DNA from 4 places in the Ralstonia flaminis genome. Region 4 is predicted to be linked to each of the others. Evidence: predicted binding sites of a transcription regulator. Region 4 holds the regulator's gene; each other region holds the start of a gene.
What was found. The regulator FNR, encoded in region 4, switches genes on or off when oxygen is low (the NO sensors DNR and NnrR bind a similar motif). The targets are predictions, from matches to a motif close to TTGATNNNNATCAA.
Positions count from the first base shown of each region.

Region 1: R2N11_RS14895 (cytochrome C) is a predicted target of FNR. The motif match lies at 1,469-1,482, and genes of this name have one in related genera.
Region 2: hemN (oxygen-independent coproporphyrinogen III oxidase) is a predicted target of FNR. The motif match lies at 1,873-1,886, and genes of this name have one in related genera.
Region 3: R2N11_RS21765 (OmpW/AlkL family protein) is a predicted target of FNR. The motif match lies at 1,731-1,744, and genes of this name have one in related genera.

Region 1 covers NZ_CATZLL010000009.1:25,834-29,042, reverse strand. Annotated here, with positions in the region: gene R2N11_RS14895 (cytochrome C) at 39-1,379, opposite strand; gene R2N11_RS14890 (glycosyltransferase) at 2,382-3,209, opposite strand, start outside.
Region 2 covers NZ_CATZLL010000005.1:207,707-210,915, reverse strand. Annotated here, with positions in the region: gene pyk (pyruvate kinase) at 1-324, shown strand, start outside; gene hemN (oxygen-independent coproporphyrinogen III oxidase) at 331-1,815, opposite strand; gene R2N11_RS09775 (ABC transporter substrate-binding protein) at 2,054-3,166, shown strand.
Region 3 covers NZ_CATZLL010000016.1:99,234-102,442, reverse strand. Annotated here, with positions in the region: gene R2N11_RS21770 (carbonic anhydrase) at 57-785, shown strand; gene R2N11_RS21765 (OmpW/AlkL family protein) at 934-1,608, opposite strand; gene R2N11_RS21760 (transposase) at 1,880-2,605, shown strand; gene R2N11_RS21755 (glutamate synthase-related protein) at 2,876-3,209, shown strand, end outside.
Region 4 covers NZ_CATZLL010000004.1:275,064-278,272, forward strand. Annotated here, with positions in the region: gene R2N11_RS08160 (sulfite exporter TauE/SafE family protein) at 1-596, opposite strand, end outside; gene fnr (fumarate/nitrate reduction transcriptional regulator Fnr) at 775-1,503, shown strand; gene R2N11_RS08170 (hypothetical protein) at 1,528-1,782, opposite strand; gene R2N11_RS08175 (FixH family protein) at 1,779-2,006, opposite strand; gene ccoG (cytochrome c oxidase accessory protein CcoG) at 2,033-3,209, opposite strand, start outside.

The sequences.
Region 1 (3,209 bases), on a different contig from region 4:
CTCGCGCCTCCCCTCACTTGGTCGTGCCCGTGTGGCGGCTAGAACATGAACCAGCCAAGCAGATAGATCGTGTTGTTGTCGATCGCATTTCTGCCATTGCCGTCGTAGTTGGTGTGGGCACCGTTGAACTTGAGGTACCACGTGTACTGCAATGCCAGCTTGATCTGCGGATGCGGTAGGTAGTTGAGTTCAAAGATCACGCCTTGCGTATCGGGGCGGCCGTTGGCACTGCCTGTTACGGGCGCGGGGGCGTAGAGGCCGGGGTCTGCATTGCCTGTGGTTGAGAAGTAGGCCAGGGTGGCGCCGTACTCGCGCTGGTAGTAATACGACGCCTTGGCCTTGAACGTGTTCAGATGATCAGTCGGGTTGGCGGGCGTCGGGCCTGCGCCGATGCCGCCGCTTGGGAAGCTGGCGCGCCAGTCTTGATGTTCGTAGATCCAAGCCACCTGCGCGGTGAACGCGTGTGTCATGGTCAGGTATTGATACTGAGCGTCGAGTGCGTAGTCCTGAAAGCGGTCGGTCGGCGTGCCTGGCATCGTGTTGTCCGGATACCGTTTGGCCAGCAGTCCGAAGGTGCCGAACATGATCGAATGCGACCCCCACTCCTGGTTGTAGGCAACGCGCCAATACGGATTGGCGCCGCTCAGTCTGGCCACGCCGCCTGGGGTGGCCGTGTCTTGCCCAGCGCGGAAGATCGAGAACGCCTGGTCGGCAGTGCGGTAGGCACCGAATTCTGCATAGACATGGCGTTGCCAGAACGCATACGCGCTCGCGCCCACAACCTGCTGGGCCAGGCCGCCATCGACCAGCGTACCGGCCAGCGGTGGCACGCCAATGTTGGGCGCCGCATACGGATACCCAAACGCCGGGCTGCTGTTCCAGACATCGGAGACGGTCGGGTTGTTGTTGACCGTGATGCCGTAGATGAAATCGACGTCCTCGCGCGTCAGGTGCCACGCGGCGCGGATGTCAGTGTTGTCTAGCGCGCTGTGGTGGGCGATGCCGTCGTACGTCCACTGCGCGAAGGCGCCGACCGGACCGGCGATGCGCCCGGCATAGAAGAGGCTAGCCTGCTGTGGGACAGTGTCTCCGTTGCGGACGAAATCGAAGTTGTCCTGATCAATCGTTCGCGTGTTGGTGCGCGAGATCTGCACCATGCCCGAGACCGGGATCGTGCTGTAGTTGGACAACGTGTAGCCGGTCATCTTGAAGAAACGGCCAAACGGAGTGAGTTCGGGAAAGCTGACGTGGCAGGCCATACAGGCCATACCGGTTTGTCGTGCGAAGGCGGGTACCGCGCTTGCTCCGTCTGACCACGCTATGAGGCCGGCAAGCAGCAACCAGACAAGCGCATTGAGCGCCGCAATGGGTCGTTGCATGGTGCTCCTCCGCTTTTTTTGGTTTTCACCTGCACGCTCAAACATGGAAGGCGTTTGAGTTGATGTTGTCAATCTGATGACGAAGCTGGCTGATATGGATCAAGGCGGGTGAAGCCAGATCGAGCGGCAGCGTTTTTGCAGATTGTTTCGGCTACCGTGTCTCACGTGGTGAGTTGCACGTTTGCGTCGGCGTCAAATTGCGCCAAGGTAGGAGCCCGTCGGTTTCGATGACGGTCACTGCCGGCCACATGGGCGTTGCCTGACATCGCACCTGCGCGCTTTGCGCGTCAGTTTGTCAACCGCTAACCACGCCGGACTCTCCAGCCTGACCCTCTCCAATTCTGGAGAAGATGCCAGGCGGATGTCGACAGAGCGAAGGCAAGTGCAATACGGTCCGCTCTCGGCTCGTCACCAGCGAAGTTGATTGCAATGGATTGCGGCTGTGATCCCAGTCGCGCCCCGTGCAAGGTAGGGAGCCGGTGGCACAGCCCAGGTTCCCCCGCTCAACGCGACGATCGCCAGCACCAGCGCGAACAGCGTCGCACTTGATGCGAGCCCCACGGCGTCGGTTAGATACCCGGTCGCCACTGTTAGCAGACCCGCAGGTGGATCGAAGCGCGCTCCCAAATCCGGCAAGCGGGCGTAGCTTCCCCGCGTTCGCTACTGTTGTGAGCGTTCTGGCCACCGCGGTATGTACGGGCCCAAAAAGCGGTGTCCCCTGGGGGGACTCCCAACTTGGGCGGCGCGGAATGCATCCGGTCTGGGCGTTGCCGGTAGAACAGCCGCAGGCAAGGGGCCAGGCGAATCCGGGTTGCGGAGTCGCTTCGACAGCATGCAGCCGACTTCGCTATGTCGGCAGCGAAGGTCATATTGTCGGTGTAGCGAAGAAAACTAGAAAAAAGGGCGTGTTCGCCCAAAGAAATAGCGAAGTTTGTTAGAAAAAATAGCGAAGATAGCTAGAGCAGTGAGGAGCGAACGTGACGAACCGTCGTGCTTTCCCTTCTATGCAAATCTTTGGGCTGGCTGCCCCTGATGTGGGTTCGTGGCGGCGGTCAATATTGCGCTGGCAATTTCCGCTACCGCCTTCTCCATTGAGCAGCTTTGGTACTTCGACGCAAAGCATTGGGCGTGCACTCGGAGTGATTCAGTAGATAGCGCCCTCCCAACAATTGCGTGGGCGCTTTCAGCGGTGCGTGGTGGTGCCCAGTGCACGCCGGCCCCGAATGCCTCAACGCGTCGAGCAAGCAGGGCTTGTTCAACAAACTGTGGGGTCATGAGTAACGGGACGCCAGCCAGCAATGCATCTGACACGGTGCCGGCACCCGAAGCGATCACCAAGTCCGCTGTGGGCAAGAGGACCTGCAACGAAACAGGGTGATTCAGGATCGTAAAACCCTGTCCCCGGAAAGCGTCTGCGGTTGCTGGTGAGACACCTGGAATGACGCAGAGGGCGTTAGCCGATTGCTCCTTGAGTGCCGCCAGTAAATGCTCAAGCCCCGGCGTCGAGGGGCGCAAATAGGCAAAGATGCGCTTGCCCTCTGCCGCAGGCCAAACAACCGAGGGCGCTTTTGGCATTGCAGCGACCGGGCCGATATAACGTTCCTCCACGCGAGCGCCATAGTGATCAAGCTCTGCGAACGTTGTCATCAGGCGTTTCGTGCCAGCGAACAAGTCGTGGGCACGAGTAAGAGGCGACTTGCCATATTGACGCAAGATGCCATTCATCAAGCTGACAACGGTTTGGTCTGCTGCCGCGAGCCTACCTTCTGGAATCTGCTCCCACGGCACGATGGACGGCAGCACATCACTAGCAGGAGGCAACTCAAAACC
Region 2 (3,209 bases), on a different contig from region 4:
CTGCGCGCCGCACGCGAGCGGCCGCTGGCGCCCATCGTGAGCATCACGCCACGTCTGGATACGGCGCGCCGTCTGGCAATCACCTGGGGCGTGCACAGCACCGTAAGCGCCGACGTGCACAGCGTGGATGAAATGGTGGATGCGGCCTGCCGTGCTGCCGCCCGCGAGGGCTTTGCCGTGTCGGGCGACCAGATCGCCATCACGGCGGGCATGCCGTTTGGTCAGGCAGGTTCGACCAACCTGCTGCGTCTGGCCGAAGTCTGGCCGCAGACCGTCGCGACGGCACAAACGGAAACGACTGCGCAGGAACCAGTAACGGCTTAAGGTCGATCAGACCACCTTGGAGTAGCGCGGAACGAAGGCGACGGGCTTGCCCTCCGCCTCGACCGCGCGCTCGGTGCCAACGGCGCGCAGATGCGCGTCGAACACCATGGCGATGCGCCGCACCAGCAGCCGCCCTTGCGGCGTGATGAGGATGCGCTCGTCACCCACCTTCACCAGGCCCGCCTCTTCCAGCGGCGCCAACGCCTCCAGTTCTTCGGCAAAGGTCCCCTTGAAGTCCAACCCGTGCGTGGCGCCGAACGCGCGCATGTCCAACTCGAACCCGCACATCAGTTCACCAATCAGCGCACGCCGCACGTGGTCGTCCGGCGAGAGCGACAGGCCGCGCAGCACCGGCAGCTCGTTGGCGTCGATGCGCGCGTAGTACGCGTCGAGATCCTTTTCGTTCTGCGCATACACGTCGCCCACGCGGCTGATGGCGGACACGCCAAAGGCCAGCAGATCGCAATCGGCATGCGTGGAATAGCCCTGGAAATTGCGCTGCAGCCGCCCTTCGCGCTGCGCAATCGCCAAGGCATCGTCCGGCCGCGCGAAGTGGTCCATGCCGATGTAGACATAGCCCGCGTCCACCAGGCGCTCCACCGTCATGGCCAGCAGGTCGAGCTTCTCGTCGGCCGTCGGTAGCGCAAGGAGGTTGATGCGGCGCTGCGGCTTGAACAGGTGCGGCAGATGCGCGTAGCTGTAGACAGACAGCCGATCCGGCGCCATCTCCAGCACGCGGTCCAGTGTCGCGTTGAACGTCTCGGTACGTTGATGCGGCAGGCCGTAGATCAGATCGAAGCTGATCGATTCAAAGCCGAGGCGGCGCGCGCTGTCCACTACGCGGCGCGTGTCTTCCACGTGCTGGATGCGATGGATGGCCCGCTGCACATCCGGGTCGAAATCTTGAATACCGAGGCTGGCGCGGTTGAAGCCGAGATCAGCGAGCACCGCCAGCGTGGCGTCGTCTGCGTGCCGTGGGTCGAGTTCGACGGAGATTTCCGCGTCAGGCGCCAGATCGAAATGCGCACGCGTGGCGGCCATCACGGCGCGCATCTCATCGTGCGTGAGGAAGGTCGGCGTGCCGCCACCCCAGTGCAGTTGCTTCACGCGGCGCAGTGGGCCGATGTGCTCGGCCACGAGCGCCATCTCCTGTGCCAGGGCGCGGATGTAGCGCGCACTGCGCGAGTGGTCTTTGGTGATGACCTTGTTGCAACCGCAGTAGTAGCAGAGGTTCGCGCAGAACGGCAGGTGCATGTACAGCGACAGCGGCGCATGCAGCGCCGGCGCAATCGCGGCCCGTCGGTGCAGTGCGTCGAGGTACGCCGCGTTGCTGAAGCCGTTGTGGAAGCGGTCCGCTGTCGGGTACGACGTATAGCGCGGACCATGCGTGTCGAAACGCTGCGCCAGCGCCCGCACCTGCGGGGCAGACCAGCGGAAGGCGGTGTCATTGGCAGCCGCATCCTGGGCGGCCGGTTGAGCAAAGGGGAACATGGGGCGGTGGGGTGCGAGGGCGACGGTTGATGCTATTCCTGCACTCCCGGCAGCGCGTTGATATGTGTCAACGTCGGTCAATGCGGGTTCAAACGCGCCGATCCCTCCATCGGGAGGGGCGTAACTTCACTGATCTGTCACGTTCAGCCGCCTAACATCGACGATTGGTGCGCACCTGCCTGCCAGGCCGGTCATAACAAGAGCAACGCGCCGTCGATTCGTCTTTGGGGGAAGCATGATGTGGCAGACACTGGCACGCCGCTGTGCGTGCGTATTCGCCTGCGCAACCGCCGTTGTGACGCTGACGGCGCATGCGCAAGGCAATTCCACGCTTGTCGTCGGGCAGTTGGTTGAGCGCGGTGGCGCCCAGGCCGACTACGCGCGCGACTTCATGGCTGGCGCCAAGGTCGCGTTTGATGCGGCCAACCTGAGCGGTGGTATCAAGGGCCGGCGCATCAGCCTGATCCGCCGCGAAGTCGAACAGGCCGAAGCCGTGCAGCAAGCCGTCGACATGATCGAGCGCGATCGCGTGGAAGTGCTCTTCGGCGTGAGCGAACGCCTGTTGCCCGGGCTGAGCGCTTCTCCGGAGATCGCGCGGCGCAATGTGCCGCTGCTGGCGCCGCTCTCGGGTGCCACATCCGCCTCTGACAACGTCTGGTTCATTCGCCCCGACTACGACCGCGAGATCATCGCCGCCCACAACCGCCTGCGCCAGTTCGGCATGCGGCGCATTGCACTGGTCACCACCGCGGGGTTCGATCCGCAACTCGGCGCGCGCCTGCGCAACACGCTCGCCGGCGCGACGTCCGCGAAAGGTGAGGCAGCGGAAGCGCTCGACCTCTACACGCTCACGGGTGATCCGGGTGAACTGGCCGCGCGCATCGCCCCGACCAAACCGACCGCCATCATCGTCGCCGGCGATACCCTCGCCTATGCCAGTGTCGGTCGCGCGCTGGCGCAGCACGGGTGGTATGGCTTCCTGGTCGGGCTCTCGTCGGTCAACCCGCAGGTGGCACGCGAGATTCTCGGCACCGGCTACAGCGGCGGCATGCTGCTCGCGCAAACCGTACCCAACCCCGCTGTCGGCAACACGAGAATCACGCGCGAACATATCGCACGCATGAAGCAGTTTCTGGATGAGCCGCCGTCTGGGGCCACATTGTCAGGTTATATCGCCGCGACGTATCTGATTCAGGCGATGAATGCAGTGGGCGGGAAGGTGGCGGGTGCTGAACTGCGGCGCGCGTTGCAGACGCGGGTGGATGTGGGGGGATTTACCTTGGATTTCACTCGGGGGAATCGGGGGAGTGAGTTTGTGGATTTGAACTACATCCAGGGGGCGGGGAATTGATTGAGGCGCTTGGTGGTCAGCCCCCTTTCGGCCCCTGGCTGGA
Region 3 (3,209 bases), on a different contig from region 4:
TGACGTGACTAAGTGTGGCGCCTACGATGCTCCTGTTTCCATCGTCAGGTGAATTGATGTCACGTCTTATTTTTGCATTGCTGGCCGCCTCGGCGTTCGGCGCACACGCTGCCAGCCCGGCGGATCATTTCGATTACCAGCACCAAGCCGAATGGCACGCGGTGCACGATGCGTTTCAATCGCCCATCGACATTCGCACGGCGGATACGATTGCCGCCGATGACGACGAGCCGGACGTCATCCGGTCGCAGTATGGCGAAGTCAAGGCGACGGTGGTCGACACGGGCCACGCGCTGCAGGTGAATGTGCCTGGTGGCGACGTGAAGATCCGCGGCCGGCATTTCACGCTGCGCCAGTTCCACTTCCACGTACACAGCGAGCACACCATCGACGGGCGTTGGTATCCGGCCGAAGTCCATTTGGTGCATACGGCCAAGGATGGCCGCATGGCAGTGGTTGGTGTGATGCTGGTGCCGGGCGAAGCCAATCCGGTGCTGGATGCCGTGCTCAAGGCCGCACGCAAGGGTGAGGCGCACGAGGTGCCCGATGTGGTCATCCCGGGCAAGCTGCTGCCGCACAGCGACGTCTACTACCACTACCTTGGTTCGCTGACCACGCCGCCGCTGACGGAAAACGTTGAGTGGTATGTGCTCAAGCAGCCGATCACGGCATCGCCCGAACAACTCGACGCACTACGCAGTTTCTATGCCGATAACTTCCGCCAGCGCCAGCCGCTCGAAGGGCGTGTCGTTACGAAGTTCGATCCGGCATTGCTTAAAAAGTAAGCGCAAAAAAAATGCCCGGCCGCCCCAACGCATGCCGGGCCGAACGTGCCAACCACCGTCGACGAGCGCCCCCGCCGTCGACGACCCCTGCGGCACGTCGGAAAAGTCGATCAGAAGAAGGTCTGTTCGCTGATCGTCTCCCTAAAAGTTAAAAGCGGTAGCCCAGGCCGATACCCAGCAGCCACGGGTCGACCTTGACCTTGCTGATGGTCTGGCCGGCCATCTTCACGTCGGCGCTGATCCAGGTCTTCTTCAGGTCCATGTTGAAGTACACGCGATCGGTCAGGCGGTAATCGAAGCCGACTTGCAGCGCGGGGCCGAAGCTGTTTTTGCTGAGGTCCAGCTGGCCGACACCCGGCACCTGCAGGTTCACGTTCGAGATGCGCGTGTAGTTGATGCCGGCGCCCACGTACGGCTTGAAACGTGATTCCGGCGTGAAGTGGTATTGCAGCGTCAGGATCGGCGGCAGGTGGCGGAAGTCGCCGATCTTGGTCGGGCCGCCCAGCGCGCTCTGCATGACCGTCACGTCTTGTTGTTGCGGATAGGTCAGGATCAGCTCGGCCGCGATGTGTGGCGTAAAGAAGTACGAAACGTCCAGTTCAGGGAATGCCTTGTTGTTGATCTGGATGGCGTCGGACGGAATGGCCAACGCGCCGACCGGATCGGATTTGTTGGCGGCCGTCAGGTTGACGGCGCGCAGGCGCACCATCCAGTTGCCGGTGGCCGGCGCCAGATCGGTGCTCTGCGCAAAGGCGGTCGGGCTGAAGATGCCAGCAAGGGCACCGGTGATTGCCGCAGCAGTGGCGAGGCGTGCAAAGGCCATGAAACGCTCCCTCTCGATATCGTCTTGTGAATGTGACGGGAGCCAGTCTCGCGGCAATGCAGGTCGATCGATTTGCGCGGGATCAATTTGAAGAGCGGGCGGGCGCTCTCACGCCTTGCGGTTTGATATCGGGCAAATCCAGCCGCGAATGTGGGCAATTCTCGTTGCGCTCGGGCGACAGCTCAAGCGCAACCGTTTGCTCATTGAAAAAATGGGGACAGATTCGGCGCTGTCGCGCTAGGATGTGCGCTTTCTACGCCCGTTTTTCGCCATGGCACGCCTGCCTCGCCTCAGCCCCATTGATGTTCCCGTGCACGTGTTGCAGCGCGGCAACAATCGCCAGGCCGTCTTTCGCACGGACGAGGACTACGCGTTCTACCTCGACACGCTGCGCATGGCCGCGCGCGAGCATGATTTCGCCATTCATGCCTTCTCGCTGATGCCCAATCACGTGCACCTGGTGGGCACGCCCAAGGTGGCAGATAGCCTGTCTCGCACGTTGCAAGCGGTCGGGCGACGCTATACGCGCTACTTCAATGGGGCGGCAGATCGGAGCGGCACGCTGTGGGAAGGGCGCTTTCGCTCGACCGTGCTCGACCCGGCCGAATGGGTCTTGCCGATGCTGCTGTACGTTGAATCCAACGCCGTGCGCGGGGGGCTTGTCACCTCACCGGAAGAGGATCGATGGAGCACCTATCGCCATCATGTCGGCATTCAGTCGATTCCGTGGGTAAGCGATCACTACTGTTACTGGCGTCTTGGTAATACGCCTTTCGAGCGCCAATCACGCTATCGGACACTCTGGCACGAGGGGCTCGGCTCTGATCAGCTCATGCAGATCCGGCAGCACGTGCATAGCGGTTGGCCGCTGGGCGGCGAGGCTTTCCTGGCCACACTGGCGCGTTCAGGTGGTCGCCGTGTTGCGCCGCTGCCCAAAGGGCGTCCGCCACGTAAAACCGTAGAAGTGGGGACGGGGGACGCCGCACCAGTAGCGTGATTGAACGCGGAGGCTGTCATCTTCAGGTGTGTCATTCCGCACCAAATTAATCTGTCCCCATTTATAAACCCGCACCGACAGCGTGCATTTATTAATTTACTCCGACCCTATTTAAAAACTTTTGCCTGATACGAATCGCTCTTTTATATTCGATCCACCCCGCATTCATGGTGCGGCGCGCCATAGGTTATTTGTCTACGCCCTGCACCCATGCGAGGGTCAAGGTGTGGATTTCGCGGCGTGCTGTGCCCACAACATCGGAAGATCGCCGTGGAACAACATTCTTTCCCCATCACGCCGTCGGCGCCGTCGGCCCAGGGTCTGTACGACCCGACCAATGAACACGACGCTTGCGGCGTCGGCTTCGTCGCACACATCAAGGGCAAGAAGAGCCACGAGATCGTCCAGCAGGGTTTGCGCATCCTGCACAACCTCGATCACCGGGGCGCTGTTGGTGCCGACCCGCTGATGGGCGATGGCGCGGGCATCCTGCTGCAGATTCCCGACCAGTTCTATCGTGAAGAGATGGCCAAGCAGGGCGTGAACCTGCCGCCGGCCGGCGAATATGGCGTCGGCATGATCTTCCTGCCAAAAGAACACGCCT
Region 4 (3,209 bases):
ACCCCGGACATCATCAGCAGATTCGGCAACGTGCCCAGACCAAACGCCAGCATCACAACCGCCCCAGATGCCGCGTTGCCCGCCAACAACGCAACCGCCAGTGCCCCGTAAACCATGCCGCACGGTACCAGCCCCCATGCCAAACCCGTGACATAGCGCCGCACCAATGGCGGGCTGTGATGCAGGCTTCCACCCAGTTGTGCCCCCATTTTCGACAGCACGCCGGCAAGGTGGCCAAGCACACGTTCCACCCAAGGATTGCGCCATGTATCACCCGTGGTGCGCACAACCAGAAGTAGGCCGTAAGCGAGCAGCAAAGCGCTGGCGAATGCGAACAATCCGCGTTGAATCGGCAGCCACTGCTGGCGCCAAACCGTGGCACCGAGCGCCCCCATGATGGCCCCCAACGCCGCGTACATACTGATGCGCCCAGCGTGCATGACCACTTGCTCGAACGCCAGCCGGCGACGCGAAACGATCCGCACCGGCACCTGCCCGCGCTCAGCGGCCAACGCGATGCCGCTGCACATCGCCAGGCAATGGACACCACCGAGCAATGCGATCAGAAAAACGCTCACGAGCGCGGCAACATTCATCTTTTTGACGCTCTTTTGATATGGGCCAAAGTTATTGATTTGCTGACAGGAATTCCGTGCATTTCGCGCAATTCACGTTATCGGAACAATCCGATATCAGCATGGTCGCCGTTATAATAGGCCGCGGTTGCATCACAAGAATTTCTCATTTCACTTACTCGAAATTCACTCGCCCCCTGTGCTCACACGAATCGCACTCACCGACCAAGCTTCACGTTGTTCCACTTGCGTACTCGGCCAGATCTGTCTGCCAGTGGGCATGAATTCGGAAGACGTGCGCAAGATGGATGAGTTGGTTGCCGAGCGCATCCGCATCAAAAAAGGCCAGACGCTCTACGCCCTCGGTGAACCGCTCGAAGCCGTGTACGGCATCCGCTTCGGCACGCTCAAGACGCATCTCACGCTGGAAGACGGTCGCCACCAAATCACCGGCTTCCACCTGCCCGGCGAGATCGTCGGGCTCGATGGCATTGGCGACATGTGCCACGTGTCGGATGCCACCGCGCTGGAAGACACCGAAGTCTGCGTGGTGCGTTACGACCAACTGCAGCAGCTCTCGCGCCGGCTGCCCTCTCTGCAGCACCAGTTCTTGCGCATCATGAGCAAGGAGATCTCGCAGGATCACCAGATGCTGCTGACGCTCGGCTCGATGCGCGCCGAAGAACGCCTTGCTGCTTTCCTGCTGAACCTGTCCAAGCGCTCAGCCCAGCGTGGTTATTCGTCAACCGAGTTCGTGCTGCGCATGAGCCGCGAAGAACTGGGCAGCTATCTGGGCCTGAAGCTCGAAACCGTAAGCCGCCTGTTCTCACGCTTTGCTGAGGCCGGTCTCATCCAGATCCGCCAGCGCCACGTCAAGCTGATCGACATGGCTGGCCTGCGCCAAGTGATGAGCGGCCAAGCCAACTAGGCCGCCCCCTTGCAGGACATCCGCTCACACGAGCGGATGCTCATGCGCCTCCAGCTTGCCGATGCCCGGCGACACATACAGTGTGAGCGCACTGGACAATCCGCACAGCAACCAGAACACGAAGAACGACACCGTGTAAACCGCCTCGGCCGACACGGCGATCTGCTCTCCGAAGAAGCGCAGATCCGCCGGGTCAACCACCGCAAACACGACCAGCTCGGCCAGCGCCGCAGATAGAAACGCGGGCCAGAGAATCCACATCAGCAGGCGGCGTTTCATCGGACCTCCCCGTGGGCGGCATGGGCCGGCACGGAGACGGGCTTCTCGACGACCAGGCCGCGCCGTACGACGTTGTCATGAATGACGGGATCCGGATGCGACACGGCCAACCAGATGGTGACGCCGCACCCGATCATGGCGACGAAGGGGCCGGCCATCAGCAGCCACGGCCAAGGCTCGCGCCACCATGGCCGGGCCGGAGCGGAAGATTGCATTGCCTGCATCTGTGTCTCCTGTTCTAAAAACCGCGTCAGCGCGGCACGATGAAACTCGATGGCTCACGCAGCACAAGGCTGTCGCTGCCGCTGTCTGCCTGGATCACAAAACGGATCTTGTGCGAGCCGGCAGTCAGGTCATCCGCCGGACGACGCACGCGGATCGGCAAAAGGCGGTTGGCTGCAGGTGCCAGTTCAAGCGTGGTCGATTCACCGCGGCCACCCTGCACCTCCAGCTGTGGCAGTCCTTCAGCCGTGATGGTCACGCGCACGGGTTGCTCCGAGGCATTCATCAACTGCAGTCGATAGACGTTCTCGATCTTGCCGCCGTCCACCTCACGCGCCAGCGCACCACGATCGCGAATCACGTCCACCTTGAGCGGCTGGCGCATCGTCAGCGCAACGATGAAGCCCGTGATGAGCACCAGCATGATGCCGGCATAGATCAGCACACGCGGGCGTAGCAGATGGCGCCGTGCCTCCTTCGGGGTGAGCCGGTCGTGCATCGCACGCTCGGACGTGTAGCGGATCAGGCCCTGCGGGTAACGCATCTTGTCCATCACCTGATCGCATGCATCAATGCAGGCGCCGCAGCCAATGCACTCGTACTGCAGGCCCTGGCGAATGTCGATGCCGGTCGGGCACACCTGCACGCAAATGCTGCAGTCCACGCACGAACCGAGCCCTTGCGCCGCGAAGTCTGCGCTGCGCGAACGGCTACCGCGCGGCTCGCCGCGTTGCGTGTCGTAGGTGACGACGTAGGTATCGGGGTCGACCATCACGCTCTGGAAGCGGGCGTACGGGCACATGTAGAGGCACACCTGCTCACGCAGGAAACCGGCGTTGCCCCAGGTGGCGAACGCGTAGAACAACATCCAGAAGGTTTGCCACGGCCCGAGCGACAGCGTCCAAGTCTCCATGCCGAGATGGCGGATTGGCGTGAAGAAGCCGACGAAGGTGAAGCCCGTCCACAACGCGATCACCACCCAGGCCGAATGCTTGGCCAACTTGAGGCGCAGCTTGCGCAGGCTCCAGCGCTCACCGTCGAGGCGGATGCGAGCGAAGCGGTCGCCTTCGATATGCCGCTCGATCCACATGAAAATTTCCGTGTAGACCGTTTGCGGGCAGGCGTAGCCACAGAAGAGCCGCCCCGCCACCGCCGTGAACAGGAACAGCCCCAACGCCGACAGCACCAGCAGCACCGTCAGGTAG